DNA from 4 places in the Mesorhizobium sp. B264B1B genome. Region 2 is predicted to be linked to each of the others. Evidence: predicted binding sites of a transcription regulator. Region 2 holds the regulator's gene; each other region holds the start of a gene.

Region 1 (3,653 bases), on a different contig from region 2:
ACGCGCAGGTACTGACGGCCCGCGACATGTCGGCTACCGCGGCGGTTTGATCCCGCCGGCGCCGACATCGACCGTGATGCTGCCGGAAATCCTGACATCGGTATCGCCGATCTTGAACTGGCCGTTTCCGTTGGCGGGGAAGGCGTCATCGGGTTCGGGCTGCGGGGCCGGCTTGGCGATGCGATAATCGCCAGCCACACCGGGCAGGCTGCCTTTCTGGCTGTCGTCGGCAAAGGCGCCGCCGGCCAGCATGAGCGCACCGGCGACGGCGGTGACGGCAAGGCGCCGAGGTCGGAATGAGCGGCTGTCGATCATCTGCCGGTTATAGCGTCGCCCCGTCGAGGTGGCCAGACCGGCGGTCATCAAATCGCCGGACGGCGGACCGTCGCTCAATTCATCGTGCTTGTGCCGGTCACGCCGCCTTTTTGCGGGTATCGTAGACATGATCGACGAGACCCCATGCCTTCGCTTCCTCGGCGGTCATGAAATAGTCCCGGGGGGGGGTGCGCTCGACCTCTTCATAAGTGCGGCCGCAATGGCGCGCATAGAGCTCGGTCATCTGCCGCTTGGTGCGCAGGATGCCTTCGGCGTGACGCTGGATGTCCGATGCCTGACCCTGGAAGCCGCCCAGCGGCTGGTGCAGGACGAGGCTGGCGTTGGGCAGCGCGATGCGCCGTCCCGGCGTGCCCGCCATCAGCAGGAACGAAGCCATCGAGGCGGCAAAGCCCATGCACACCGTCGACACCGGACAACTGACATATTGCATGGTGTCGTAGATGGCGAAGCCGCTGGTCACCACGCCGCCAGGCGAGTTGATGTAAAGCGAGATCTCCTTGTCGGGATTATCCGATTCCAGCGACAGAAGCTGGGCGCAGACCAGCGCCGACATGCCGTCGTTGATCTCGCCGTTGATAAAGACGATGCGCTCGCGCAGCAGCCGCGAGAAAATGTCGAAGGCGCGCTCGCCGCGGCTCGACTGCTCGATCACCATCGGCACCAGATTGGCAAAACCGGTCATCGTCTCTCTCCGTTTTTCATGTGTCGGCCACTCAAGCGGCGCGCTGCAGAAGGCAAAATGAATTGGCTGCGGGGCGGCGGCCGGAGGCACGCGCAGCGAATGAAAGCCGGCAGCCGGCGCCTGCCATGGTCACCATGGGCCTGGCGGCGGATGTCGCCGCACGGGCAAAGCCTTCATGTATAATATGCAGATGCGTGCCGCCCGAAACGGTGCGGGCGAGCGTGAAGGTGACGATGCTGTCGAGCGGGTTCCGTTCCTCGTCGGGCCGCGGCTGTTGCCGCCAGGAATAGCGAAGCCTTTTTCCGGGCTCGGCATCGAGGATCTCGCATTCGATCGGCGCATCCGGCCCGGCAAAGGCGAAATTGCTGCCGATCTCAGGATTGATGTCGTTGGGCATCATCCAGGCCGCAAGCAATTCGGGCACGGTCAGCGCCCGCCATACCTTTTCCGGCGGCTCGGGGAGATCGCACTCGAACTCGATCGCGTCGGGGGCGGTCCGCGCAGGGCTTTCGTCGGTCACTGGTGCGTGCGTCATTGGTCCATGTCCTTGAGAACCGTCCTTAGTTTTTCGATGCGCTCGGGCCAGAAGGTCCGGTAGCGTTCGATCCAGCCAAGCAACGGGTCGAGCCCTTGCGGATCGGCGCGGTAATAGGCGTTGCGGCCCGCCCGCCGCTCGACCACCAAGCCTGCGCTGCGCAGCACCGCCAGGTGCTGCGACACAGCCGGCTGCGACACCGTCATGCCGGTGCGCAGCTGCGACACCGTCATCTCGCTGGTGGCGAGGCGTTCATAGACGGCGCGTCGGGTGGGGTCGGCCAGCGCCCGGAAAATCTCCGCTTCGATCATGGCGAAAGCATAAGTCGATACTTATCGGTTTGGCAAGCGATGTTTTACGGCCCATATGAAGGGAAGCTGGCGGCTCCGGCATTACTGCCATTCCTTGACAATGAGCGGCGATGCATATAGGAACGAAAAGAGAACAAAAACCTTGTGGGAAAAGGCAGCCACAGCAGGCAACGGGTGTGCGCAACCTGTAAGGTGCTGCGACAAAAATTTGTTTCGGACGAGCGCGGAGAAGTATCATGGCGGGTAGCGTCAACAAGGTCATTCTGGTCGGCAATCTCGGAGCGGATCCGGAGATCCGCCGCCTGAATTCGGGCGAGCCGGTCGTCAACATCCGCATCGCAACATCGGAAAGCTGGCGCGACAAGAATTCCGGCGAGCGCAAGGAAAAGACCGAGTGGCACAATGTCGTCATCTTCAATGAGGGCATCGCCAAGGTTGCCGAGCAGTATCTGAAGAAGGGCATGAAGGTTTATGTCGAGGGCCAGTTGCAGACACGCAAATGGCAAGACCAGACCGGTGCCGACAAATACACGACGGAAGTCGTGCTGCAGAGATTCCGCGGCGAGCTGCAGATGCTGGACGCGCGCGGCCAGGGTGAGGGCGGCCAGGTCGGGGGTTATTCCGGCGGCGGCAGCCGTGGTTCCGATTTCGGCCAGTCCGGCCCGAACGAAGGCTTCAATCGTGGCGGCGGTGCTCCCAAGGGCGGCGGCGGCTCGTCGCGCGAGCTGGACGACGAAATTCCGTTCTGAGCATCGACACGGCGTGACGGGCATTTGAGGAGAGGGCGCGATGTCGCTCGGACCGCTCCTATCGGCACGTCCTCCGATCCCATGGCATGCGCTCGCGGCCTTTGCCGCGCTGGCGATAGGCGGCGTGCAGCTGGCGCTGCCGAAAGGCACGCTGCGCCACCGCGCGATGGGCTATCTCTGGGCGGCGCTGATGCTGGCCGTCGCCATCTCGAGTTTCTGGATCCAGCAGATACGGCTCATTGGCCCTTTCAGCCCGATCCATCTCTTGTCGATCCTGGTGCTGGTCACGGTGCCGCTGGCGGTCTGGCATGCACGCAATCACCGCGTCGCCAAGCACCGCAAGGCGATGATTGCGTTGTATATCTTTGCACTGGTGGGTGCCGGTGTCTTTACGCTGGTGCCCGGCAGAATCATGCACGACGTGGTCTTCGGCGTCGCGCAAGCCAGACCGTGATCCCGAGTGGAAGGAATATCAGTTGAAAGCACGCATCAAATGGGTCGAGGAACGCACCTTCGTCGGCGAGTCCGGCACAGGCCATAAGGTCGTACTGGGGACCGCGTTCGGCCCTGAAGGGAGAACGCCGGGGCCGAGCCCGATGGAACTGGTGCTGATCGGCACCGGCGGCTGCTCGGCCTATGATGTCGTCCATATCCTCGAAAAGGGGCGCGAAGCGGTCGAAGATTGTATTGTTGAACTCGACGCCGACCGGGCCGAGACGGACCCCCGGGTATTCACCCGCATCCATATGCACTTCGTGGTCAAGGGCAGGGCGCTGTCGTCCGACAAGGTGAAGCGGGCGATCGATCTCTCGATCGAAAAATACTGTTCGGCTTCGGCCATGATGGCCAAGACTGCCACCATTACCCACGATTTCGAAATTATCGACACGACGGCAAAATAAGCGGCCTATGAGGCCATCAGCGCCTTGATGCCGTCCGCCACGAACTGCACGGCAAGTGCCGCCAGGATGACGCCGAGCAGGCGAGTCAGGATCGAGCGGCCGGTCTGGCCGAGGATGCGGTCGATGCGCTCCGACAGC
Region 2 (3,653 bases):
ATAGAGATCGGTCGGAAAGCTGTCCCCCTCGGCGATGATGACTGACCTGTCCGGCCGCATCCCGAGTGCCGCATGCAGCACCTTGTAGATGTTGATCGAGGTGGTATCGCAGACCACCGTCTGGCCGGCGGCGGCCCCGATCAGGCGCCCGAGTTGGTCGCCGAGTTCGACCGGCATGTCGAACCAGCCGGCGGTGTTCCAGGCGCGGATGAGATCCTGCGCCCACTCCTGCGTGGCGGCCTTCTGCAGCTCGCCGAACACGGCGGGCGAAGCGGCGCCCAGCGAATTGCCGTCGAGATAGATCACCCCCTGGGGCAAGGTGAAGCGGTCACGCATGGCACGCAGCGGATCCGCGGTGTCCATTGCCTCGATCGCTGCGAGATCGGGAATTTTGCTCATGGTCGCGATGTTCCTCGGTGAGAAGAGCGCCCTGGAAACGGGCCGGCTGTTTTGCCGCCCGGGCAAGGGCTGGCCGCATAGAGGCGCAAGAACAGGGTGAACGCCCGGTTCGATCTTTGCTCGATTTCCGCCCGAGGCAGTTCCTCGAGCACCCCAACGATCCGGCGAACCTGGAGATCGCCGATCAAAAGACTGATGTAGATGTCGGCGGCTTCGGCAGGATCGTCACAGGCGATCAGGCCGGCCCGACTTGCGGTTCGAAGCAGGTCGCCAACAAGCGGCATTATGGTATTGCGGCCGAATTGCGCGATCGATTGGCCAAGCGTGCCTGTATCGTTGACGTCGCCGGCCGCGGCGCGATTGAGCGCCACCGCCTTGTCGCCCGTCACGAGGGTCAGCAGGACTGGCCCGAGCAAGTTCAGGGTTTCGAGCGGATCGCGCGCCTGGTGAAGGGCGTCCTCCAGCAGCTTCCTTGCCTCTCCCGCATTGGCTTCGATCAAGGATCGAAACAGGGTCTGCTTGTTGCCGTACCAGTTGTAGAGGGTTTCGTTCGAGGCCGATGCCCGCTTGGCGATAGCAAGCAGGGAGGCGCTCTTGTAGCCGGTTTCCCGGAGCACCGCATAGGCGGCCTCCTCTATCCGTTCGCGTCGCGCGGCCTGCTTCGGCGTGGTCATTGGTGTTCCTCTTCAAAAACCGTACATTATTATACGGTTTCGTCAAGCGAACGGGAAGCAAGGAGCGAGCGAACGCAGCCCATCGCGACCAGTGGTGGTGCCTCGTCGTTTTCCGGCAGGAAGTTGGCATTTTGGTTTCGTTTCGTTCACGAGCCGCAGGGGTTTCTAATCCGCCCAAACGCACCCCGCACCTGCCGGTCACCCAGCTTGCAGGCTTGTGCCAAGAGTGGAGACCGGTCGGGCCACAGGCCATTAACCAAAATAGTTTCAAAGGGCCCGGGAGCGCATTGACGACGGACCGCGCTGGCAGGATGCTGGCTGCGGGAGGGCATTTCGTTTCCGTCGCCTTAACAAATTCATTAAACTTTAAATGGTTGCGGAACACAACTGGAACAGATAGTGTTTGTTCTGGGTTTGTTTTCTGATTCTGGTTCCAGACCCTTCGTGCAATGCCTTTGGGGGCCGCCATGCTCACGCGCAAGCAACATGAACTCTTGATGTTCATCCATGAACGGCTGAAGGAAAGCGGCATTCCGCCGTCCTTCGACGAGATGAAGGAAGCGCTGGACCTCGCCTCCAAGTCGGGAATTCATCGGCTGATCACGGCGTTGGAGGAGCGCGGCTTCATTCGCCGCCTGCCCAACCGGGCGCGCGCGCTGGAGGTGCTGCGCCTGCCGGACTCGATCGCGCCGGGTCTTAACGCGGCAAAGAAGTTCTCCCCGAGCGTCATCCAGGGCAGCCTCGGACAGGGCAGCAGCCCTAGCCGGCAGATCAAGCCGGCGACGTCTTCGCGTCTGCCCGCTGCCGGCAATGACGACGATGCGGTTTCAGCGGTGTCGATCCCGGTCATGGGTCGCATCGCAGCGGGTGTGCCGATCGACGCCATCCAGCATCAGACGCATTCCATTTCAGTGCCGCCTGACATGATCATGGGCGGCGAACACTATGCGCTGGAGGTCAAGGGCGATTCGATGATCGAGGCCGGCATTTTCGACGGCGACACGGTCATCATCCGCAATGCCGACACCGCAAGTCCCGGCGAGATCATCGTGGCCCTGGTGGACGAGGAGGAAGCAACGCTTAAGCGCTTCCGCCGAAAGGGTGCTTCGATTGCGCTCGAGGCTGCCAATCCGGCCTATGAAACACGTATTTTCGGACCGGACAGGGTCAAGGTGCAGGGCAAGCTGGTCGGCCTGATCAGGCGCTACTGAGCGGGGTCGGCGGTGGGCTTTTCGGGTTTACGGTAAGGCGGCAGTCCCCTTGCCTCGCGTGAGAATTTTCGCTGTTCGTGCCAAGGCCGATATGGCCTGTCGACGGCAAAGCTGACCCGTGCCGGTGCCGTCGCCGATTGCCGGTCGAAGAAGACGGCGGCACTTCCCTTACGAGCGAGCTGCCGCTTGGTGATGACGAGAACCAGCGGATTGTGGCAGGGATCGTAGCCCGCGGGGTCGTTGATGACGATCAGATCCGCATAGGAGCAGGCCCTCCAGGCGTCCTTGCGATCCTCCACCTGCGCGATGATCGCCCCCGAGGTATGCCGGGCCATGCACAGGCCCGTGAAGCAATAGAAAGGCGCTCCCGCGGGAAGTTGCGCGGGATCGAAGATGTCGAACTGTCGGTCTCCGCTGTCGAACAGTTCCGGCGCAACGATGGTTTCGGACTTCAGCGCGCGTTTCCAATTACCGACGGTGAATTCGTTCGGGCGCGCCCGGTTGATCGCGAGCTCGCCGCCGCCGATCGGCAACGCCACCAGGCGGGCATCCTCCGAAATCAGCACGTCCGGCGTGCGCGTGTCCGAGACGGTCAACAGGCCGGCGAGCGCGAAGGGAAGTGCCGCCAGCCGCAGCCATGTCGTGGCCATCGTCGCGATGACCAGGGCGATCGCCACCAGAAGGACGGATTGCTGCGAAATCAACCCGACCGCGTCGACCGGCGAGCGTTGCGAGATCCATCCTGATATGGCGATCATCGCGGTCAGTCCCTTGCCCATCAGATAAAGGGATGGTCCATCGAACCCGAACGGCATCAGCAGCGCGCTGGCAACCGCAAGGAACATCACGACCGAAACGATCGGCATGACGGCAAGATTGGCGAACAGGCTGAGCGGCGACACGCGCTGGAAATGCCAGATGGCGAAAAGCGCCGTGGCGCTTCCCGCGATAATCGAGGTCATCGCCAGCCCACCTGTCGCCAGCAGCAATTTTCGCGTCAGCAGGCCAGGCAAGGTCCGTTGCGGCGGCGGGGTCCGCGCTTTGTCGGCTTTGTGATCCGACCAGCCGGCATAGGCGCCGACCAGGGCCGCGGTGGCGGCGAACGACATCTGGAAGCTCGGCCCTACTACCTCGTGCGGCGACACCACGATGACGGCGATCGCCGAAATAGCCAGATTGCGCATGGTGAGTGCCGCCCGATCGAACAGAACGGCGATCAGCATCACCGCCAGCATGATGAAGCTGCGTTCGGCGGCGACAACGACGCCCGAAATGACGAGATAGGCTGCGATCGAGAAAAGTGCCGCCGCGGCCGCGTATTTCTTGACCGGCCGGCGGGAGGAAAAATTCGGGAACAGCGCGAAGCCGC
Region 3 (3,653 bases), on a different contig from region 2:
TCGGGTCCATTGTGGTCTCCTTGAGCTGCGCGGCCATCATTTCGCCCAGGCCCTTGAAGCGACCGATCTCGACCTTGCCGCGCCCGGTGAACTCGGTGCGCAGCAATTCGTCCTTGTGCGCGTCGTCACGCGCATAGGCGACCTTGCCGCCCTGCCGGATCGAATAGAGCGGCGGCACCGCCAGGTAGAGATGTCCGCCGCGAACCAGGTTCGGCATCTCCTGGTAGAAGAAGGTGATCAGCAGCGAGGCGATGTGAGCGCCGTCGACGTCGGCGTCGGTCATGATGATGACGCGGTCGTAGCGAAGATCCTCGTCGCGGTATTTCGACCGCGTGCCGCAACCAAGCGCCTGGATCAGATCGGAAATCTGCTGGTTGGCGGCCAGCTTGTCGTTGCCGGCGCTGGCGACGTTGAGAATCTTGCCGCGCAGCGGCAGCACCGCCTGGCTGGCGCGGTCACGAGCCTGCTTGGCCGAGCCGCCGGCCGAATCGCCTTCGACGATGAAGAGTTCGGCGCCGGCGGCCGCATTCTGCGTGCAATCGGCAAGCTTGCCCGGCAGGCGCAGCTTGCGCACCGCACTCTTGCGCGACACTTCCTTTTCCTGGCGGCGTCGTACCCGCTCGTCGGCGCGTGCGATAACCCATTCGAGCAGCTTCGACGCTTCCTGCGGATTGTCGGCCAGCCAATGGTCGAAAGGGTCGCGAATCGCCGTCTCGACGATACGGATCGCCTCGATCGTCGCCAGCCTGTCCTTGGTCTGGCCGACGAATTCAGGCTCGCGGATGAACACCGACAGCATGCCCGCCGCCGAGATCATGACATCCTCCGACGTGACGATCGAGGCGCGCTTGTTGCCGACGAGGTCGGCATAGGCGCGCAGGCCGCGCGTCAAGACGTTGCGGAAGCCGGCCTCGTGGGTGCCACCTTCGCCGGTCGGGATGGTGTTGCAGTAGGAGTTGATGAAGCCGTCGCCGCCGAACCAGGTCACTGCCCATTCCAGCGAGCCATGGCCGCCTTGCCTGTCGCTCTTGCCGGCGAAGATTTCGCGCGTCACCTGGAATTCGTCGCCAAGCGACGCTTTCAGATAGTCCTTGAGGCCGCCGGGAAAATGGAATTCGGCCTTGGCCGGAGTGGTGTCCTTTTCCTTGATCAGGGAGGGATCGCAGGTCCAGCGGATTTCGACGCCGCCGAACAGATAGGCTTTCGAGCGCGTCATGCGGTAGAGCCGCGCCGGTTCGAACGCGGCGCCCTTGCCGAAGATCTGCTCGTCGGGGTGGAAACGGGTCCTGGTGCCGCGCCGGTTGTGAACTTCGCCAAGATGCTCGAGGCCGCTGACCGGAATGCCGCGCGAGAAGCGCTGCCGGTAAAGTTGCCGTCCGCGCGCGACTTCGACTTCGAGATGATCCGACAGCGCATTGACCACGGAGACGCCGACGCCGTGCAGGCCGCCCGAGGTTTCATAGACCTTGCTATCGAACTTACCGCCCGAATGCAGCGTCGTCATGATCACTTCGAGCGCCGGCTTCTTGAACTTCGGATGCGGATCGACGGGAATGCCGCGGCCATTGTCGGTGACGGTGAGAAAGCCGTCAGCCGAAAGCTCGACATCGATGAATGTGGCATGGCCGGCAACCGCCTCGTCCATCGAGTTGTCGATGACCTCGGCGAACAGATGGTGCATGGCCTTGTCGTCGGTGCCGCCAATATACATGCCCGGACGGCGCCGCACCGGCTCCAGGCCTTCGAGTACCTCGATATCGGCGGCGCTGTAGCCCTCTGAGCCGTCACGAGACGCGGCCGCCGGACGCTTGGCTGCCGCCTGCACCAGCGGATCGGCCGGACGCGCCGGTGTGCGAACCGGTTGCGGCTGCTTCTCCAGATTGCCGAAAAGATCGTTGTTGTCGTCCATGCCTGCCATAGAGCCCAAGCTGCGAATCACCCGCCGATACTGCCACGCATTTCAGCGCCAAGCGACGGAGGTTCCTGTTACGTTCGGGGATTAACCCCCTCTTATCCTAAAACCATTCGATAACCAAGCCGGCGGAAATCGGGCGGATAGCCAGCGAGAAGATTCCTGATTCTTTAACAATGCCGCCTAGCGTGAGCCAACATAACAAGAAACTACGGGCATCAGGGGTTTGGGCGTGAGGGGCAAGGCCATAACGATGATCGGCATCGCCGCCGTTTTCGGCGCGATTTCGATCTTTGCCGCCGATTTCTGGGTCAAGCGCCAGGCCAGGGCCGACGCCGAGGAGAAAACCGCGTCGATCACCGCTCCGGCCGCACCCAGGGTTGAATTCAAGACAATCGTGGTGGCGAATGCACCGTTGCGGTACGGCATGGATCTCGACCGCACGAAACTCAACGAAATCCCCTGGCCGCAGGATTCGCTGCCGCAGGGCGCCTTCGCCACCATCGATGGACTGCTCGGGGACGGCAACCGCGTGGTGCTGTCGCCGATCGAGGTCAACGAACCGGTGCTGCTTACAAAGCTGTCCGGCCCGAATGGCCGCGCCACGCTCTCCAACATGCTGACGCCCGGCATGCGGGCCGTCACCATCCGCACCGACGAGATCGCGGGCGTCGGCGGCTTCGTCACGCCGGGCGACCGGGTCGATGTCGTGCTGACGCGCGATGCCGGCGAAATCCAGGAAGTGGCCAAGAATGCGCAAGGCGCCGCCGGTTCGACCATCACCTCAGAGATCGTCGTTGCCGACGCGAAGGTACTGAGCGTCGGGCAGGGCGCCGACGAGCGCCAAACGACGCCGCAGGTGGCCAATTCCATAACCATCGAGGTGACCACCGAAGGCGCGCAGAAAGTGGCGCTGGCCCGCACTGTCGGCACGCTGTCGCTGTCGCTTCGCTCCGCCAGCGAGGGCGGCGAGGGCAAGGACGGTGTCACCACCATCTCCTCCTTTGGCGGATCGGTGGCGGGCAAGGCGCAGGCCGCGGCCGGCTCGCTGTTCGACGCCATGGCAAAGGAGCCTGAGAAGCCGAAATTCAAGACGGTCATCGTGACGCGTGGAACGACGGCCGAGGAATATCAGGTTCCTGCGCGGGACCAGAAATAGGAATATCAGGTTCCTGAGTGGAACCAGAGCAGGACCGGTGGGGACCGGACGGGACGGGAACAATGTTCAGGCAACTTCAATATCGAACGACAGGCCGGTTGCACGTCGCGCAGGCGATGGCGATGGCGATGGCGGTGACGATGGCGGCGGCCGGCATCTTCGCCGGCCCGGCCAGGGCGGACAACGACATCGTCTATGTCTCGGCGACCAAGAACGCCTCGATCAAGGTCGCCAAGGGCAAGCCAAAGACGATCATGACGAGCGCGGCCTTCTACCAGATCGTCATCGGCGATCCGGAGATCGCCAACGTCAACCCGTTGACCGACAAATCCTTCTATGTGCTGGGCAACAATCTCGGCACCACTGGCATTGCGCTGTTCGACGAGAACAAGCAGCTCGTCGGCACCGTAGACATCGAAGTGACGCTCGATACCGACCAGTTGGCCGACACCATCCGCGCCAGCGTGCCGGACGCCAAGATCAAGGTCGGCTCCGCCAATGGGCGTGTCGTGCTGTCGGGCGAGGCGGATGACGCGGTCGCCGCCGAAAAGGCCAACAAGATCGCCACCCGCTTCTCCGGCA
Region 4 (3,653 bases), on a different contig from region 2:
GTAACGTTGAGCGCCTCGGCGGCCTTCTGGGCGGCCTCGATGTAGCCGGCCATCTCGCCGGCCGGGATTTCGTGATCCTCCGGCACCGGATTGGCGATCAGCATGCCGCCGCTCAGGCCCAGCGCCTGTCGCGTCTTGTAAAAATGCGCGATCTCTTCCGGCGCGTGCAAGGTCAGCGGCGCGCGGAACGGCGACTGCCGCGACCAGAAGGCCGGCATGGTCTCGCAGCCATGGCCGATCACGGGCACGCCGCGGGTCTCCAGCACCTCCAGCGTCTTTTCGATGTCGAGGATGGCCTTGGCCCCAGCCGAGACGACGATGACGGGCGTGCGCGCCAGCTCATCGAGGTCGGCGGAAATGTCGAAGCTTTTTTCGGCGCCCTTGTGCACGCCGCCGATGCCGCCGGTGGCGAACACCTTTATCCCAACCATATGCGCGGCGATCATTGTGGCGGCAACCGTGGTGCCGCCGGTGCGCCCTTGCGCGACGGCGAAGCCGAGATCTGCGCGCGAGAGCTTCATGGCGTCGCCGGTCATGGCGAGCGATTCGCGTTCTCCGTCGGAGAGGCCGATCTTGATGCGGCCCGCCACCACGGCGATCGTCGCCGGCACCGCGCCGCCGTCCGCAATGATCCTTTCCACGTCGGCCGCCATGGCGCCATTGTCGGGGTAGGGCATGCCGTGGGTTATGATGGTGCTTTCCAGCGCCACCACGGGCTTCCCGGCGGCCAAGGCTTGCGCCACCGGCGCGTGGACATCGATGAAGGCGCGGGCGGTGTCTGGGGTCATCTGGATCTCCAATCCGAAGTGCGGCGCATCCTTTCGGATGCCGGTCTCATGCCATTTTCTGCTCTTCGGGCACAAGAGCCAGCGCTTGCGCGAAAGTCGCCGTGGTGAAATCGGGAACGGCGCTCGCGCTTTCAATAGCCAGCGTCGCGGCGGCGACGCCCTCGCGCAACGCCGCGCGCAAGGGCATGCCGCGCAGTAGGGCGGCGACCGTCGCGCCGGCAAGCGCATCGCCGGCGCCGGTGACGTCCACGACCTTTCTTGGAGGGGGCGGGACGACGGCAAAGCTGCCGTCGCGGTCGAAACCCAGCACCGGGCCGCCGCCCGCCGTGACCACCGCGCTGTCGAGGCCGGCGCTTCTCAGCCCGTCGAGGATAGTTTTTTGAGAGGCGGCATCGTCAAGTCCGGCAAGCGCCACCGCCTCGCGCCTGTTCATGAAGGCGACGGCCAGGCCGCCGAGCACCGGTGTCAAGCGCACGACCTTGGCCGGTGAAATGGCAATGGCGAACACGGGCTTGCCGGCGGCAAGCGACACCAGCCGCTCCAGAGCCGCCGATGGCAGATTGGCGTCGCACAGGACGGCATCTGCGGCGGCGATCTCCTCCCTCACCCTGGAGCGGCGGATCTGCTTTGCAAATGCCAGTTCATAAAGCGCCATGTCGGCAAAGCCGACGAGCAGTTCGCCCTCGCGGTCGATCAGCGCCGTATAGCTCGGCGTCGTGCGGTCGAGGAACACCGCGGACAGGTCGGCAATGCCTGCTTCGGCGATGGCGCGCGAAACCGTGTCGGCGGCGGCATCACCGCCGCGCACCGACAGCAACGAGCCCGAGACGCCTCGCCGCACCGTGCTGCGCAATGCGTTGAAGACGCCGCCGCCAACGTCCTCGCGCATCGTGCCCGGGTTGGAGGCAGCCGGCACGTAAGCGCCGGACACCTGGCCGCGCCTGTCGATATGGGCGCCGCCCACCGCCAGGACTCTTGGAGATCTCACCATGCGCCGATATGACCTTTGTTGGCGGTCACGCACAAGCGCCATGCTGTGCGACGGAGCTTCGCAGGCAACAACCAGCGATTCGTGAGGCCGGCATGGCGAACCAGCCTGGCCCAATATTCGGACCATGTTGGAGCCGAATCGTGAGACAAAAAAAGAACAAATCAGGATGTTGCTTATTTTTCAAATGCTTGATCCCTCTTGCCAAATGAGAACAAAAAAGGTACAAATAACCAAGGATTACGGATTGTCCGGCCTTCATTGACGACTACGGGGTGATGTATCATGGCTCAGAACAGCTTGCGGCTTGTAGAGGATAAGGCAGTGGACAAATCAAAGGCTCTGGATGCGGCGCTGTCGCAAATCGAGCGGGCTTTCGGCAAGGGCTCGATCATGCGGCTCGGCGCGAACGAGCAGGTCGTCGAGATCGAAACCGTGCCGACCGGCTCGCTTGGCCTCGACATCGCGCTTGGCGTCGGCGGCCTGCCGCGCGGCCGCATCATCGAGATCTACGGGCCGGAAAGCTCGGGCAAGACGACGCTGGCGCTGCACACGGTGGCGGAAGCCCAGAAGAAGGGCGGCATCTGCGCCTTCGTCGATGCCGAGCACGCGCTCGATCCGGTCTATGCCCGCAAGCTCGGCGTCGATCTCGAAAACCTCCTGATCTCGCAGCCTGACACTGGCGAGCAGGCGCTTGAAATCTGCGATACGCTGGTGCGCTCCGGCGCCATCGATGTGCTGGTGGTCGATTCGGTCGCGGCGCTGACGCCACGCGCCGAAATCGAGGGCGAGATGGGCGATTCGTTGCCCGGCCTGCAGGCCCGCCTGATGAGCCAGGCGCTGCGCAAGCTGACCGCCTCGATCTCGCGCTCCAACACCATGGTCATCTTCATCAACCAGATCCGTATGAAGATCGGCGTCATGTTCGGCTCGCCTGAAACCACCACCGGCGGCAATGCGCTCAAATTCTACGCCTCGGTGCGTCTCGATATCCGCCGCATCGGCTCGGTCAAGGACCGCGACGAGGTCGTCGGCAACCAGACCCGCGTCAAGGTGGTCAAGAACAAGCTGGCGCCGCCCTTCAAGGTGGTCGAGTTCGACATCATGTACGGCGAAGGTGTGTCGAAGACCGGCGAACTGGTCGATCTCGGCGTCAAGGCCGGCGTGGTCGAGAAATCGGGCGCCTGGTTCTCCTACAATTCGCAGCGTCTCGGCCAGGGCCGCGAGAACGCGAAGCTGTTCCTGCGCGACAATCCCGATACGGCGCGCGAGATCGAACTTGCGCTCAGGCAGAACGCCGGACTGATCGCCGAAAAATTCCTCGAGAATGGCGGCTCCGAAGGTGGCGATGATGGCTTCGAGGATGAAGCCGGCGCGATGTAAGCGCTCGTCGGCACGATCTAGCGTTCGCTGGCGCGATCTAGCGTTCGGTTTACGGCCCGAGTTCGGCCATAATCCCGGTTCATCAACTTGAGCTTATGTAATCGAGTTCTGTAGTATTGCGTTTCGAACCGCCGGCCCCGTGCCGGCGGTTCGCGTTTTGAGCGGCTGGCGAACCGCGAATTGGCCAGCTTGCGTGTTTCTGGACAGGGTGCCAAGCGGCGGCTAAAAGGCCAGCTCCATCTTCTAAAGCAGAGCCCATTTTCCGCCGGTCCGGCCGGCGGCTCTCTCGAAAAGGCAGCATTCATGAGTGGCGTGAACGAGATCCGGTCGACATTTCTCGACTATTTCCGCAAGGAGGGTCACGAAGTCGTGGCGTCGAGCCCGCTTGTGCCGCGCAACGATCCGACGCTGATGTTCACCAATGCCGGCATGGTGCAGTTCAAGAACGTCTTCACCGGCCTGGAGAAGCGGCCCTATTCGCGTGCCACGACCGC

Evidence for each region. Region 2 encodes LexA, which represses DNA repair genes until DNA is damaged. Its sites were predicted from a motif close to TGTTCNNNNTGTGTTCNG; they were not measured.
Region 1: a site for LexA is predicted at 1,983-2,000, ahead of LB547_RS03440 (single-stranded DNA-binding protein). Genes of this name have one in related genera too.
Region 3: a site for LexA is predicted at 1,979-1,996, ahead of parE (DNA topoisomerase IV subunit B). Genes of this name have one in related genera too.
Region 4: a site for LexA is predicted at 1,987-2,004, ahead of recA (recombinase RecA). Genes of this name have one in related genera too.

The regions. Positions count from the first base shown of each region.
Region 1 is NZ_JAIUIS010000001.1:712,286-715,938, forward strand. Features, by position in the region: gene LB547_RS03420 (hypothetical protein) at 34-315, opposite strand; gene LB547_RS03425 (ATP-dependent Clp protease proteolytic subunit) at 413-1,018, opposite strand; gene LB547_RS03430 (SRPBCC family protein) at 1,050-1,553, opposite strand; gene LB547_RS03435 (ArsR/SmtB family transcription factor) at 1,550-1,864, opposite strand; gene LB547_RS03440 (single-stranded DNA-binding protein) at 2,101-2,613, shown strand; gene LB547_RS03445 (DUF2306 domain-containing protein) at 2,654-3,067, shown strand; gene LB547_RS03450 (OsmC family protein) at 3,090-3,515, shown strand; gene LB547_RS03455 (MarC family protein) at 3,521-3,653, opposite strand, start outside.
Region 2 is NZ_JAIUIS010000020.1:39,593-43,245, reverse strand. Features, by position in the region: gene kynU (kynureninase) at 1-399, opposite strand, end outside; gene LB547_RS29085 (TetR/AcrR family transcriptional regulator) at 396-1,073, opposite strand; gene lexA (transcriptional repressor LexA) at 1,541-2,284, shown strand; gene LB547_RS29075 (ComEC/Rec2 family competence protein) at 2,278-3,653, opposite strand, start outside.
Region 3 is NZ_JAIUIS010000001.1:577,530-581,182, forward strand. Features, by position in the region: gene parE (DNA topoisomerase IV subunit B) at 1-1,909, opposite strand, end outside; gene cpaB (Flp pilus assembly protein CpaB) at 2,145-3,071, shown strand; gene LB547_RS02850 (type II and III secretion system protein family protein) at 3,134-3,653, shown strand, end outside.
Region 4 is NZ_JAIUIS010000002.1:306,861-310,513, reverse strand. Features, by position in the region: gene LB547_RS05325 (pseudouridine-5'-phosphate glycosidase) at 1-788, opposite strand, end outside; gene LB547_RS05320 (carbohydrate kinase family protein) at 835-1,779, opposite strand; gene recA (recombinase RecA) at 2,062-3,159, shown strand; gene alaS (alanine--tRNA ligase) at 3,463-3,653, shown strand, end outside.